DNA from 2 places in the Terribacillus saccharophilus genome. Region 2 is predicted to be linked to the other one. Evidence: predicted binding sites of a transcription regulator. Region 2 holds the regulator's gene; the other holds the start of a gene.
The links. Region 2 encodes LexA, which represses DNA repair genes until DNA is damaged. Its sites were predicted from a motif close to CGAACATATGTTCG; they were not measured.
Positions count from the first base shown of each region.

Region 1 (8,148 bases), 470 kb from region 2:
TGGCTCCGCTCCACACATCCATCCAACCAGGAGCGTATCAAAACAATAGAATCTTATCAGGAAAACAGGTAGAGACATTAGCTCTACCTGTTTTTTGTAAGGATTCTATTAAGAAAAGGGTATTCTCCTGTTTTCACGCCTGAAATTTTGCTATTGTAGAATCAATCCCTCTTTTCCTGCATCAGAAAGGATGTTTCAGGATGCAGCAGATAGAACAAAATCCAACCATGGCAGAACTTACGCCGCTTACAATGGCTGTACTGCCAAAGCTCCTCGACAATGGTCAAGCAGGTTGTGAAGTAATCGAGACTGAAGATAGTTTTACTTTTCGCACCCCTCCGAGCAGATTCATCGATTTGGCCTGCAAGTTCTATGGAAGTAGCTTAAAAGGAAGGCAGGCAGGTGTGAAAGATATATGTGGAATCACTCATAAGGCCCCGATATCGATAGACCCTGTCAGCGGTATGTATTTCTTTCCCACCTCTTCACCACTCTCCCATGCATGCTCCTGGATCTCTCATTCCCACATCAAGCGGATAGAAGCCGCCCCGCATCAGCGAACAACCCTCACATTTAAGAATGGCCATACACTCATCCTTGATGTTTCTTATGGATCCATGATGAACCAGGTCCAGCGTACTGCGCAATACCGATTTCTGCTGGATAAGCGGATCAGGCATTTGTGGAAGTATGGCGGGGACCAGATTGCGGAGCCTTTTGTGTAAGCTCCATCAGGATAGCCTCGACTTTCTTCCGTATTGCCGGATTAAAATAGTTACGCTTTTCCTCACATTCCTTTGTGATGAACAGGAAGGTGGTGAAGGCGTCGTTTTTCTCCGCTGTCACAATCTGCATATTACGCTGACGCAATTGAATACGCAGCTGACGGCGCTCCTCCAATGCAGTTTTCTCCATCGATTGTAATGTATGTAACAGATGCGCTTTTATCTTATGCTTTCCTTCTTCTACAATCCGGATATCCTGCTGCAGGACAACAATGGCCATTGACAGAAACAGGAAGCGGGATCCCAGCTTATATTCCGACTCACTAAGACAACGCATATGCCTTTCCTCCTAAATACGAACATGTGTTCCATTATACCCTATGCTATGCAAAGTGAAAACAGGATAGTACAGGTAATTTTCAAATGACTAACCAAATGCAGGAAAAGAAGGGATAATCCTGTCAGACTTTGCATGCTTGGGCTTTTCGTTTAGAATAGTAAAAAGATGTTTTTGCTGGGAATAGGAGAATGGTTAGATGGTCTTAGGTTTTGGATGGAACGATTTGATGGAAATGTTCCGCAATGGAACATGGGACGATTATGCGAAGTCCCTGCTTGATCGATATGAGAATCTGGGTCCTATACCCGGCATTGGGCTACCTTTTTTGGAAGCTTTCCTGCCATTTCTGCCGCTTGTTGTCTTCGTACTAACGAACACTGTAGCTTACGGTCTGTTATGGGGCTTCCTATATTCGTGGATCGGTACGTCACTTGGAGCGATCACCGTCTTCTGGCTGATACGCCGTTATCAACATACACGTGTAATCAATTGGCTGCGACATAATAAACAAGTAAATCGAATAACAGAATGGCTGGATCGTCATGGATTTGGTCCGTTATTCATTCTTTTATGCTTTCCATTTTCGCCCTCGGCTATCATCAATGTAGTCGCAGGATTATCGAGAATCAGTGTGCAGCAATTCGCTTTAGCGGTATTTCTTGGTAAAGCGCTGATGATTTTCTCAATTGCTTACGTCGGTGACAGTCTGACTTCCTTTGCGGAGAACCCGATCAAGACGGTTGTCGTAGCTGTTGCGATCATCTTGTTCTGGATGGTAGGTAAATACGTAGAAGGAAGATTGAAGAAGAAAAACGGCAAGCAGGAGCAATCACATAAGGATTAAAGCTATTCAAGCCGGGGTAAAGTGTTGCAAACACTTACACCGGAGGAAAGCACATGAAAAAGAAAAAACATTGGAAGTTTTTCTTCCTGTTTGCCGGCATCGTGCTTTTGATCTTCTTTTCCAGAGAATTAATCTTTGCAGATTATCGAGTGGAAGGGGAGTCAATGGAGCCGACCTTACAGGACGGTAACTTCCTGATGGTGAACAAGTTCATGAACGACGCAGATAGTATCCAGCGTTTCGATGTCATCGTCTTTCACGCAACAAAAGATGAGGATTATGTGAAGCGGATTATTGGAATGCCAGGGGATACAGTGGAAGTTAGCAATGACAGACTGTTTGTAAACGGTGAATACAGACCTGAGCATTATCTGGAAACGTATAAAGATGATGTCGATGGTCAGCTGACGTATGATTTCACGTTGGAAGACGTCACCGGGCGAACGACAGTGCCCGAAGGAATGCTGTTCGTAATGGGTGATAATCGAAGGGACAGCCTTGATAGCCGCTCATTTGGCTTCATCCCGATCGAACAAGTTGTTGGGAAGGTGGATGCCCATTTCTGGCCAATGTCTGCATCTGGACTTAGCATTTAGCTCCTTATCTTTGATAAGGAGCTTTTCCAATATATACAAGCGAACAAACGTGCGCATCTGTTTTCCCATAAACCGCTGAACATGATAGAATAAGATTACTAGTTTGGAAGACAGGAGTGGAGCTTAGAATGGGTGTACGTTTTATCATCGGCCGGTCTGGAGCAGGAAAAAGCCGTGCATGTCTCGATGAGATTGCAGCTAAATTAAAAAGTGATCCAATGGGATCGAATATATTTTATCTGGTTCCGGACCAGATGACCTTTCAGCAGGAGCAGGCGCTGATCAGGCAAACCGGTGTAGAAGGAAGCATCCGTGCACAGGTATACAGTCTGTCACGGCTGGCTTGGTATATCCTGCAGGAGACAGGCGGTGCGACTAAGCAGTTCATTACCTCGACAGGTGTTCAGATGATGCTCCGGAAGATTACCGAGGAACGTAAATCTGACTGGAATGTCTTCCAGAAAGCAATTGAGAAGAACGGCTTTATGGGGCAGCTGGAAAGCATGATCACAGAGCTGAAGCGCTATCGTGTTACGCCGGAACTTCTTCATGCTCAAATCCGGGAAATGAAGCAGTTTCAACAGCAGCATTCCCCTGAGGTTACACTACGGGATAAGCTGGAAGATATCAGCTATATTTATGATCGTTTGACCGCGCTTTTACGGGATAAGTATATCGACAGCGAGGATCAGCTGCATTTGCTTGCGTCTAAAATACCATTGTCGCGTTCTATAAAAGGTTCGGAGATTTACCTGGACGGGTTTCACCAGTTTACGCCGCAGGAGCTAGAGGTGATTGGTGCACTGATGACAGAAGCAGAGCAAGTGACAGTGACACTTACATTGGATGGAGCGAATCGCCACGATGTAGACGAGCTGGATTTATTTGCGCGCACACATGATACATTCCTTCAGATCAAACAGACGGCGCAGGAAAGGAATGTGCCGATCACTTCGATCGAGCAGCTCGATCCTGCAGATGGGCGCTTTGGGCATAACCCAGCTTTCCTTCATTTAGAGAAGCATTTGGAAACACGTCCAGCTCCAACGTTAAAGCAGGAAGTACCAATCACCTTGGCACAGGCAGTCCACCCAAGAGCGGAGGTCGAAGGTGCAGCGCAGGAGATAGTCACACTCGTACGGGAAAAAGGCTATCGTTATCAAGATATTGCGATACTGCTCAGACAGGCGGATGTATACCATGAGCTAATCGAAACAGTATTTGCGGATTATCATATACCTGTTTTCATTGATCAGAAAAAGCCGATGATCCATCACCCGCTGCTGGAACTGATTCGTTCAGGAATGGAAGTTGTTGATGGGAATTGGCGATATGAAGCTGTTTTCCGCGTACTAAAAACAGGTTTGATTCCATCGTCTGATGACGTTTATCCACTAACAGAGGAAGCGATTGATGAATTAGAGAACTATTGTCTTGAATATGGTATACGTTCCAGGGATCGCTGGCTGCAGAAAGAAGACTGGATTTTCCAGCGATTCCGTGGATTTGATACAACACGGCAAACTGACAAGGAACTGGAAACCCAGAAACGGATCAATCATTATCGCCGTCAGGTAGCAGAGGCGATGAAGAAATTTGATCGGAAGCTGCGGGAAGGTAAGACATTCCGTGAGCGATCGATTGCTGTATACAACTGGCTGGAACAGCTGCAAGTACCGCAGCGCCTTGAGGAAATGCAAGTTATCTTCGACGATCGCGGTGAGCTGGAAAGAGCAAGAGAGCAGGACCAAGTATGGGATAGTGTACTTCAACTGTTGGATGAAGCAGTGGAGATTGTTGGGGATGAACGCGTTTCCCTTCAAGTTTTCCGCCATACGATGGAGACGGGTTTTGAATCACTTGAATTTGCCCATATCCCTCCTAGTTTGGATCAAGTGATTGTCGGCACAATAGACCATAGTAAGGTAAGTGGGTTGAAATGTGCCTTCCTGCTTGGAGTCAACGAAGGGGTATGGCCGATGAAGCCGAAGCCTGATGGACTCATCAGCGAGGAAGACCGGGAAGTACTGGCTGTATACGGTTTACAGCTTGCGGCTGGAAGCAAACGTCAGCTGCTGGATGAGAGCTTTTATATGTATCTTGCATTCACGGCTGCAAGTGAACGGCTTTGGGTAAGCTATCCCATCAGTGACCAGGAAGGAAAAGCGAAGATGGCTTCTTCACTCGTGCAGCGCATGAAAGATTTATTCGACTGGTGCTGTGACGAGCGTATGCTTCAGGATCCAGAGGACAGCTTGGATACGGCTCGTTTTGTTGCTACTATCGATCAAAGTCGTTCGGCTCTTACGACGCAGCTTGCCCGCAAAATGCGTGGTTATCCAGTGCATCCTGTCTGGGATAGCGTACTGAACTGGTTCATCAGCCATGAGAGCGAGCATGAGCTGACAGGCAGAATACTGCAAAGCCTCTTCTATCGAAACGAAACAGAGGATTTGGCGGAAGAGACAAAAGAGCAGCTTTTCCCTAAAAAGGTGAAGGCAAGTGTATCACGCTTGGAAACCTACTATCGCTGTTCTTATCAGCATTTTGCCAAGTACAGTCTTGGGTTGGAAAACAGGCGGACTTATAAGCTGGATGCCCCGGATATCGGGCAGCTTTTCCATGAAGCATTGAAGCAGATCACAGATTGGGTTCAGCTCGATGGGCGGAATTATGCGCAGCTTAACCGGGAAGATGCAACAGGATACGCAAAACGAGCGATGGGCAACCTCGCGCCTGTATTGCAGAATCAAATTCTCCACAGCTCCAATCGGTTCAAGTATATCCAGCAAAAGCTTCAGGAAATTATCGCGCGTGCTGCCTACACGCTAAGTGAACAGGCGCGGCAAAGTAAGTTCTCTCCAGTCGGGCTTGAGCTTGACTTCGGGGAAAACCAGACACTGCCGCCAATTGAGATCACGCTGCCAAATGGCTATGATGTCCAGCTAAGAGGACGAATTGACCGCGTCGATAAAGCAATCGATCAAGAAGATCTGTTTCTTCGTATCATCGATTATAAATCCAGCAGCAAAGCGCTGAACCTGACAGAAGTCTACTATGGTCTCGCGCTTCAGATGCTCGCTTACTTGGATGTTGTTCTGTCTCATTCGGAGCAGTGGCTAGGCCTGCAAGCGACCCCAGCTGGTGTATTATACTTCCATGTGCATAATCCGCTCATTTCGCAATCGAGCAGATCACAGGTGGATATAGAGGACGAGATTTTCAAGAAATTCAAGATGCAAGGCATGTTGCTGGAAAACGAATCTGTTGCCCGGATGATGGATACATCACTGGAATCAGGTATGAGCAAGATCATTCCGGCTGGTCTGAAAAAAGATGGTGCATTCCGCGCTGGTTCCCAGACGGCTGATCAAGACACTTTCCACGCTTTGCAGCAGCATACTAGATTCTTAATGGAGCAAGCCGGCCTGGATATAACGAATGGCGGTGTGCATTTGAATCCATATCGCCATCATGATAGAAGTGCTTGTACGTTTTGTGATTTCAAGGCAGTGTGCCAATTCGACGCATCACTTGCTGGTAATAAATATCGTGCAATAAAAGATATGAAGGATGAAGATGTACTGAATAGCATCAAGAAGGAGGTGGAACGACATGGTAATGTGGACTGACGAACAGCAGCTTGCTATTGACGCCAAAGGACATGATATTTTAGTCGCAGCTGCAGCAGGTTCTGGTAAGACGGCTGTTCTTGTTGAACGGATTATCCAAAAGCTTGTGAATCAAGATGATCCGGTTGATATCGATCAGCTGCTAGTCGTGACTTTCACGAATGCAGCGGCACAAGAGATGCGCAGCCGGATTGGAACAGCTCTTGAAAAGGCTCTGGAGGCGAATCCTACTTCTCAGCATCTTCGCAAGCAGCTGTCATTACTGCAGAATGCGTCTATTTCCACGCTCCACTCGTTTTGCCTGGATGTTGTACGCAAATATGCGTATATGCTGGATTTGGATCCAGGATTCCGTATTGCAGATGACTTAGAAGCGGATCTGATTCGCCAAGAAGTAATGGGGGATCTGCTGGAAGAATGGTACGGTAAGGAAGGCGAGGAGCAAGCAGCTTTCTTTGGAGTAGTTGATCGTTTCAGTAATGACCGCAATGATCTGGAAGTAGAAGATCTGATTCTGAAATTATATGATTTTGCTACCCAGAATCCATATCCGGAGGCTTGGCTGGATCAGATGGCAGAGCTGTATAATGTATCTGCTATCCAGGATGAGAATGAACTGCCATGGCTGCAAGTGTTAAAACGTGAAGCAAATGATCAGCTGCAGGCGATGCTGCAGGAAGCAGATCAGGGTCTCGCTCTGACACAGGAACCGGATGGACCGTATCATTACGCAGAAACTTTCGAGGCTGAAAGGAAATTCATTGCTGAAGCGAAGCTCCTTGTGGAAGGAAGCTGGAATGATGCTGTAAGTTTCATTAAAGAGCAATCGTTCGGCAGACTTTCCGGTAAAAAGGTTGAATGTGATGACATGAAAAAATCGCAGGCAAAAGCGCTGCGTGATTCTTATAAAAAGAGATGGGGCAAGCTTTCTGGCGATTGGTTTGCTCGAAAGCTCGAAATCTACTTATCAGATATGATTGAGCTTTATCCGTCGATCCAGCAACTTGCATTGCTAGTCAAACAATTCCGCAGCCGTTATCAATTAGAGAAAAGAGAGCGGGCATTAGTCGATTTTTCGGATTTGGAGCATTTTTGTCTTGAGGTGCTGATAGACGAAAACAGCACACCAGAACAGATTATTCCATCAAGCATTGCCGAAAGCTATCAGAGTCGTTTTAAGGAATTATTATTAGATGAATATCAGGATACTAACCTAGTACAGGAAACACTTGTTACATTGATTTCTGACCGTTCAGGCAGCGGTAATATGTTCATGGTTGGAGATGTAAAGCAGAGCATTTATCGCTTTCGTCATGCAGAGCCGACATTATTCCTAAATAAATATAAGGCTTTCTCTGACCCGGAACATCCAGCTATGCGTATTGATTTGGCCAGCAACTTCCGCAGCCGTCAGCAAGTGCTGGACGGGGCTAACTATATTTTTCGTCAGCTTTTCTCAGTAGACGTCGGAGAAATGCAGTATGAAAAAGAAGCAGAGCTTATTTATGCAAACAAAATGTATGATGACCTGAAACAGGATGACACCGATGTTGAACTAGTTATCATTAATCGTGATGGTACAGAAGAAGCTGAAGATGCTGACACCGACACGGAAATGGTGGAGGACCTGGAGAAAGCGCAGCTGGAAGGGCGCGCGTACAGCAGGATGATTCAGCAATGGATCGGCCACGATGGCCATGGTGCAATGAAGGTTGTCGATAAATCCACACAGCAGCAGCGCGATATTCAATATCGGGATATTGTCATCTTGCTGCGCTCCATGACTTGGGCGCCGGCAATTGTGGAGGAATTGAAGCAGCAAGGCATTCCGGTATACGCGGAGCTTTCGACAGGATATCTGGAGGCCATCGAAATCAAAGTGATGATGAGTGTGCTGAAAATCATCGATAATCCACTTCAAGACATACCGTTCGCAGCCGTTTTACGTTGTCCTATTATTGGTCTAAAGGAAGATGACCTTGCAAAAGTAAGACTAGCAGATCAACGAAGC
Region 1 is NZ_CP008876.1:926,633-934,780, forward strand. It holds gene GZ22_RS04770 (M48 family metalloprotease) at 1-72, shown strand, start outside; gene GZ22_RS04775 (competence protein ComK) at 201-725, shown strand; gene GZ22_RS04780 (YhjD family protein) at 673-1,062, opposite strand; gene GZ22_RS04785 (TVP38/TMEM64 family protein) at 1,262-1,909, shown strand; gene lepB (signal peptidase I) at 1,963-2,505, shown strand; gene addB (helicase-exonuclease AddAB subunit AddB) at 2,634-6,137, shown strand; gene addA (helicase-exonuclease AddAB subunit AddA) at 6,121-8,148, shown strand, end outside.
Region 1: addB (helicase-exonuclease AddAB subunit AddB) is a predicted target of LexA. The motif match lies at 2,546-2,559, and genes of this name have one in related genera.

Region 2 (8,148 bases):
ACCTGATATGAATGTACCCTCATATTCTTTTAAACTTTCAAGAGATAAGTCTGCAGTCCCCACGTTTAAGTATGATGCATCGATGTCTTTATCCAAATGCTGTGTGGAAAATGCGCTGAAAAGCAGTTTCGAAGATGGTGCTCCTGCTAAGTTCGCAAGAGATACACCAGTTAGATTAAGTTCAGGCAGGATATTCATCTGGGCTGTTACCCCTTTCATATCTCCGCCATGATGAATAAGTTTATATCCAAAGAAATCTGGAATGATATTTAAACCGTAACCGTAAAAACTCCCATGAGCACATTTGATGTGCGGTGTTGTCATCAACTCCACACTTTCAGGGGACAGAATACGTGTACGACCAATCTCTCCGCTGTTCCGAATAATTTCTGTAAACTTGAGCATATCATTCACTGTCGATTTTAAAAATCCTGCTGCACGCATTGCTGGAGCGTCCCAAGGATTATTGGACCGGAATACAATTTCTTCGCCATCTTGCATTCGCATATCATATAAAACAGCTATATCTTCATAGTCATTCTTGTATTGAAAACCACTGTTATGCATACCAGCAGGCTCTAAAATATTTTCTCGCACATATTGTTCGTATGACATACCGCTTACCCGTTCAATTATTGCACCTAAAAGAGCATAGGCATCATTGGAATAACTGAATTCGGTTCCCGGCTCTCCTAGGAGAGTAAATTCTGTATTTGCGATAGAATTCATTAAATCTGCGTATGTATCAATTTCAGGAATCGCATCCAAAGGGCTATCTTGCTGCTGCTCTCCCCCGAATTTCGGATCCTTTTCCATGCTTCTCTTAACTGCACCTATTAATGTAAGTAATGGCGGCATACCCGATGTGTGCGTCAAAAAATGATGAATCGTCATTTGTTTTGTTTGCTCTTCATTCGGCGTCTTAAATTCAGGTAAAAATTTAATGACTGGATCTTTTACAGACAGTTTTCTTTTCTCTTGTAACTGAAGGATGCTAGTAGCTGTAAAGGCCTTTGTTATCGAGCCGACTCCAAAAACGGTATCTGCTGATAATGGAAGTTCGTCTTCCATGTCACGATGTCCAAACTCTTTTTCATAACACAATTCACCATCTTTAGCTAATCCAATCGCAAAACCAGGTACTTTGTATTTTTTCAAAATATCATCGCTATATTGTTCGAAATTATGTACTTTTGTTCCTTGTTTCATGGGTAAACCCTTCTCTCTTTATCTTGTCTTCAAGTTCATTTTAAGCATTTCAAGTTGATTTTCCATCAATCCTTAGAATGGAACTTTCTAAGACTTAAGACGGATATTAGTTACAAAGACTTTAGTATAAATGATCCAAGTCGTTTATAAGCATTATAAAACAACAAAAAACCACCCTCTCTACTTAAATTCTCAGCAGAAAAAGTGGTTCCTGGATTTTAATCACTTCTATCAGTAATCAAATCCCTTGTTTGCAATGCCAAATCGCCAACTTGAAACGTCAAAGCTATATAGAAATAATTGCTTATTTACCTTGTTGGTTATTCATTGCGCGCATCATTTGGTTGATTTTCTTTTGTGATGGTTTTTGACCCATTTGCATCATCATTGTACGAAGCATCTGTTCATTAATTGGCGGGTTCTTCTTAAGATAGTTCATCATGTACTTTCTGGCAATGAAAAATCCAAGTGCAACGCCGATAATCAATGCAGCCAGTGCTATAAGTACGACCCAGATCGGACTCATATTGGCTTCCTCCTTCAAAATATCTCTAATCTAGTATAGACAATCAAAAGGAAGAATACAATAGATGAACCCGTGATTGCAAGTCATTTTTTATGATAGGAGCAATCCAGCCGCAGTTGTTGGCTGCTGGCTCAATAATAAAAAAGGAAGAATCGAAGTGGCGGAGCTCTGAGAAGACCGTTTCTTCGGCAGTCGTCAAGGAATCGCAGACTACTCGAAGATAGTGCTGATCCGTCTCTATATGAACGCTATCATCCTGATAAAGAGCTTGCTGAAGTGGCGCTCCAGGAGAGAAATCATAGGTGATATAATCTAGCTGCTCCTGAACGTATACAGTATCCTCCACTTGACTGGAGAGGAAAAAACGATAGAGGATATCCGACTTATAAAAATAGCGGAAATAAATTTCGTGTTTTACCCAATAGACGAAGTATTCTTTCATAAGCTTGTCCCTCCTTCTCCTTTGAAAGAATAGTATACGTCAGGAACGATGCTTAATCCCTCGGAACGTGTTGCAAAGAGGCACGAAGTTGCGAAAGTTTACTCGAATTTTGTCATATAAGAAAAAGACCAGCCTTATTCCAAGGCTGGTCTTCACATTAATCCAAGATGGATTTTACTTTTTCAATAACATTCTCAACAGTAAAGCCGAATGCTTCAATCAATTTATCTCCGTTGCCAGAAGCACCGAAAGTATTAATACCGATTACTTTGCCTTCATCGCCAACATATCTTTCCCATCCAAGCGGAGAAGCCATTTCAATACCAACACGTTTCTTCACTGCAGGAGGCAAGACGCTATCTTTATAGGATTGCTCTTGAAGCTCGAAACGATCCCATGAAGGCATGCTGACGACAGAAGCCTCAATGTTTTGTTCCCTAAGCGCTTCTTGTGCGCGTACAGCCAACTGTACTTCTGAGCCAGTAGCAAGAAGCAAAACATCCGCAGTTTCCTTCTGAGCAGGACTTACAACGTAAGCACCCTTCTTCACGCCTTCATATGCAGCTTGCTGCGTAGATGGCAGTGTAGGAAGATCCTGACGCGTCAATACAAGTGCAGTTGGAACTTTTTCAGATTCAAGTGACAGTCTCCAAGCAGCTTGTGTTTCATTACCGTCTGCTGGGCGAACAACACTCAAACCTGGCATTGCACGAAGTGACGGAAGCTGTTCGATCGGCTCATGCGTTGGGCCATCTTCTCCGACTGCAATAGAATCATGTGTCAATACGTAAGTCACAGGTGTTCCCATTAGTGCAGACAAACGGATAGCCGGACGCAAGTAGTCACTGAATACGAAGAATGTACCACCGTACACTTTCAATCCGCCATGAAGTGCCATACCGTTTAATGCTGCACCCATTGCGAATTCGCGCACACCGAACCAGATATTGCGTCCGCTATAGTTCGCTTTAGAGAAGTTCTCTTCTTTTGCAAGCAATGTTTTATTCGAACCTGCAAGGTCAGCACTTCCGCCGAACAAGCTAGGCACAGCATCTGCGATTGCGTTCAATACTTTACCAGAAGCAGAACGAGTAGCAGTCTTATCTTTGCCCTCTTCATACGTTGGAAGCGTATCTGCCCATCCTTCTGGTAACTCTCCTTTAATTGCCGTAGATAATTCTTTAGCAAGTTCAGGGTGAGCTTCTTCGTACTTCGCAAATAGCTCATTCCAAGCATTTTCTGCTTCAGCACCGTTTTTAACGACCTTCTCTTCAAAATCAGCATAAACCTCATCTGGAACGTAGAAATCTTCATGTTTCCACTTGTAATATTCCTTCGTAAGTTTTACTTCATCCACACCTAGTGGTGAGCCATGAGAAGCACTTTTAGCTGATTTGTTCGGAGAACCGTATCCGATGACTGTTTTTACTTCAATCAAAGTTGGCTGAGTTGTATTTGCTTTCGCTTCTTTGATTGCTTCGCGAATTGCATCTACATTCTTACCTTCTTCGACACGGATAACTTGCCAGCCATAAGCTTTGAAGCGATCCTCTACGTTTTCAGAGAAGCTGTGGTGAAGATCACCATCAAGAGAAATATCATTGGAATCGTACAACACGATTAGCTTGTCCAAGCCAAGATGACCTGCAAGTGAAGCTGTTTCATGTGAAATACCTTCCATTAAGTCACCATCACCACAAATTGCGTATGTGTAATGGTCTACGACAGGGAAGTCCTCTTTATTATACTTCGCCGCAAGATGTGCCTCTGCCATCGCCATACCGGTAGCCATCGCGATACCTTGTCCAAGTGGACCAGTTGTCGCTTCGACACCATCCGTATGATGGACTTCCGGATGTCCTGGTGTACGGGAACCGTATTGACGGAAGGATTTTAAATCATCGATGGATACTTTGTATCCTGACAAATGTAAAAGGGAATACAATAGCATGGAACCATGTCCAGCAGACAATACGAAACGATCCCTGTTAAACCAGTGGGAATTCTTCGGATTGTGAGCCATGAAATCGGTGAAAAGCGTATAAGCCATCGGCGCTGCACCCATCGGCATACCTGGGTGGCCGGAATTCGCTGCTTCGATTGCATCGATTGATAACGTACGAATTGTATTAATGGAAAGCAATTCTGTAGTCTGAACCATGTAAACATCCCTTTCATCTAACAAATTATGTACTCTTGTTCATCCTATACAAAAATCCTCAGATTAACAAGGATTTATATATAGAAAAAGAAGGGAAAGGCTGTGCATAGAGCCAGCCGTCCCTTCTTATTTCTCATCACGTAATTGTTTTACTTTTTCTGGTGTAACGTCATTGCCTTCACGATCCATAACCGTCATCGACTTGAACTGGTTCTTGAATGAAGAACGTACATTTCCCAGATATTCCTGTCTTAGTTCTTTTTGCTCTTTCTGTTCGCTAAGGCTGAGTCCTTCTGCCTTGGCTTTATTTGCTAACGCATTTAGGCGTGCTAATTTATCTTTAGTTAACATGTGTATATGCTCCTTTAAGCATTAGAGTTAATATACCTATGTTACCCGCTAGCGTCTTCCGATTCAAGCGAAAGATACTCCTGGTACCTTCTATGTACGGTCGCCTTTGATACATTAAAGCCCATACCGCGCAGAACAGAGCTGATTTCTTGGAAAGTAAGCTTGTTGTTTCGCAGCCTGATTACTTCTTGAATCGGAAAGTCAATCCGCTCTCTGCCAGGTGCAGCCTGCTGGTTGCTCAAATTCTTACTTGGATCATATCCGGCCTCAATTGCCCTTCTCATACCTCGTTTAATTTTCATATTATGAATCTTCCGCTGATACTCCTCGACAATACCAACGATCTGGAGCACCATACCATCTGATTCTGAAAGCTGGAATTCACCGTGCTGGCTTAACGTATACACCTTGACCTCCAGCTTCTGAAGATGATGGAACAAGGCGATCTTCGTATTGCCTCTTCCTAGCCTCGTCTCATCCTGAATGAGAAGACAATCTGCTTCATGTGCTGTAAATATATCCAGCATGCGAAAAATTCCCGGACGTTCGATCTCATAACCGCTCTGTTTCTCTTCGATGATATCGATAACCTCTATGTTGGAGGACGCAGCAAGACTGATAAGCTCTTCGCGCTGACGCTCAATCGAGCTTGCTTGCTCGTCCTTTTCTGTACTTACTCTGCAATAGATGACTGCTTTCATTGATGTACCCTCTCACTTCGACTAATTAGACGCTCATTATAAGTGTAAAGTATAGGAAGAAAAGCGTGAAGCCGAAAAGCACATAATAGAATAGATCTGATTTTGCTAGTTTTTTGAACATGGTAGACCCCTCCGTTTTCAAGAACGTGCGTTCTCTTTGTTAATTCCATTATATACGAACATAGGTTCTAGTCAAGGCTTTTTTTCGAACGGATGTTTGTATATTGCAATCTATCATGGTATACTGTATGTAATAAAAATATATGCACGGGGTGTTCGATACATGATAAAACTATCGAAAAGACAGGAAGCGATTCTAGCATACATAAAGGAGCAGGTACTCGATAAAGGCTACCCGCCATCCGTTAGAGAAATTGGCGAAGCAGTTGGCTTGGCTTCAAGTTCTACAGTTCATGGCCATCTTTCCCGCTTAGAGAAAAAAGGCCTTATCCGACGTGACCCTACAAAGCCGCGCGCTATCGAGGTATTATCATTAGATAGTGAAGAACAAACAGATATTCCTCGCGGCGAGGCAAACTACGCTCCGGTAATCGGGAAAGTAACAGCTGGTATTCCAATTACAGCAGTGGAGAATATAGAAGAATATGTCCCTGTACCTAGCCATCTAGTAGGACCGGATGATAATATCTTTGTTTTGGTTATTGTTGGTGAGAGTATGATAGAAGCTGGTATTTTAGATGGAGACATGGTCATCGTCAAACAGCAGCAAACTGCTCAAAATGGAGAGATTGTTGTTGCGATGACAGAGGACAATGAAGCAACAGTGAAACGCTTCTTCAAGGAAGAAAACCAGATCCGACTGCAGCCAGAAAACAGTACGATGGATCCTATTATTTTGGATAATGTTAGCATTCTTGGTAAAGTAATCGGCTTATATCGCTCCATTCAATAAAAAAATCGGCTCCGGCCGGTTTTTTTATTTTTTTCATAGAATTTACATACTTTTAGCCTTCTTTCGACATATTTTTTGGGTATATTAGATTATGATATTACCAAAAGCTAGAAAGCGGGTGGTGTTGTGAAGCTGTTGTATAAGCTCTTCTGCAAGTTGCGAGGCCGTCATAAGATTGATAGTGTTACTGATTCGTGTAAATGCGGATATACAAGAAGCCACCGCAGAGAACAACACAGTATGGACGATTATTATCTTAAAGAACGCTAAAAACGGTATAAATAAGGAGCTTGCCTACATGGCAAGCTCCTCTTTTGTGTTTTCGTCATTCAGTTATAGAAGAAAGCTAGATATTAGTTTGTTTCTTGTATCTTTCTGCCAAAGTGATACTTCCTCCACTCTCCATAGAAATGAGTAACAGCCGTGCGGAATGCTGCATAAATCGGAACAATGAGTAACAAACCGATAAAACCAGCAATATTACCAGCAGCCAACAATAGTGAAATGACGGTAAGCGGATGCAGTTTCAATACTTTCCCCATCACATTAGGTGAAATAAAGGAACTTTCGATTTGTTGAGCTATGAACATGACTACTGCTGCCCATACAGCAAGCATAGGGTCCTGGAAGAATGCAACCAGCACAGCAGGAGCAGCGGCAAGATACGGCCCAAGGAAAGGAATGAAGTTTAACAGTAAACCGATTAAAGCAAAGATTAAGGAGTATTCCAATCCTATAATCAGATATCCTATATATAATAACGCTCCGACACAGCAACTTACGATAAACTGGCCTTGAATAAAGCTAGACAAAGTATGATCTAGTTTTCGCAATAATTCTTTTAAGCTCTCGGACTTATGTCCTGTAAAAAACTTTGTTAAAAATGGCTTTAGTTTATCTCCATCTTTTAGCATGAAGAATAAAAAGAACGGTATAAGGATCAGACCTACTGTGAAGCTGACTAAACCTGAAAGAAAACTAGTGAGATAGCTTAACGCTTGTTCTGTATAGTTTTCTAAATTATTGGAGAAATTCTGCACTGCACTGTTTATCTGATCTGGAACGGCTGAATAATTATCCTCCACGTTCTCTACGAGAGATTCAGCATGCTCCACTATAACAGGAACTTGTTCGGACAGTGCAGCTATCTGATCCTGTGCTATCGGTGCAATAAAACGAAATCCTAGATATCCAATTCCGATAATCAACAGAAATAAAATTAGAATTGCCGACCACCTCGGCAGCTTTAGCCGTTCCAGTAATTTAACCAACGGCCTAGTGATGTAAAACAAAAAGCCCGCTGCAATAAGCGGAAATGCTATTGCTTTTACAAATTCATATAACGGGGTGAAGATATAATTTACCTTCCCTAACAGCAGTATGATTGTCAAAATCAGTACCGCTGCTGTCAAACTCTGAAACCATCGTTTTTGCAGCATATTATGTACCATCCCTTGAATAGAAGTTCTATTCCATTTCCCTGCGTATTACTCAAAAAAACATATCTTTCGTAAGCATTTGTTAAGGAACAGAGTTTGGATATTCACGAGATACATTCGATGCAACGATAAAAAAGAAGGTTTCTGTAGTTTATTTTTTTCTTGTATGTCTGAAGTCTATATTGCTATAAACAATAAGAAGCCTGCCTAGACGGCAAGCTCCTCCTGTATGCTTTTATGTTGTTTCATTGCTAAATTAAGGGCATCGAGAAGAATACCCGGCGTCGCTTTCTCGTATGTCTCCCCTAACAGTTGCTTGGCTCCCGCTAGAATCCGCTGATTACCCATCAAAGCTAACAATTCATGTCCTTTTACTAAAATATCGTCAACGAAAACATCTCTGTAA
Region 2 is NZ_CP008876.1:1,395,145-1,403,292, reverse strand. It holds gene GZ22_RS07100 (serine hydrolase domain-containing protein) at 1-1,209, opposite strand, end outside; gene GZ22_RS07095 (YneF family protein) at 1,514-1,735, opposite strand; gene sirA (sporulation inhibitor of replication protein SirA) at 1,779-2,177, opposite strand; gene tkt (transketolase) at 2,335-4,338, opposite strand; gene GZ22_RS07080 (DUF896 domain-containing protein) at 4,465-4,689, opposite strand; gene GZ22_RS07075 (YneB family resolvase-like protein) at 4,731-5,390, opposite strand; gene lexA (transcriptional repressor LexA) at 5,674-6,303, shown strand; gene GZ22_RS07065 (AI-2E family transporter) at 6,657-7,742, opposite strand; gene GZ22_RS07060 (hypothetical protein) at 7,950-8,148, opposite strand, start outside.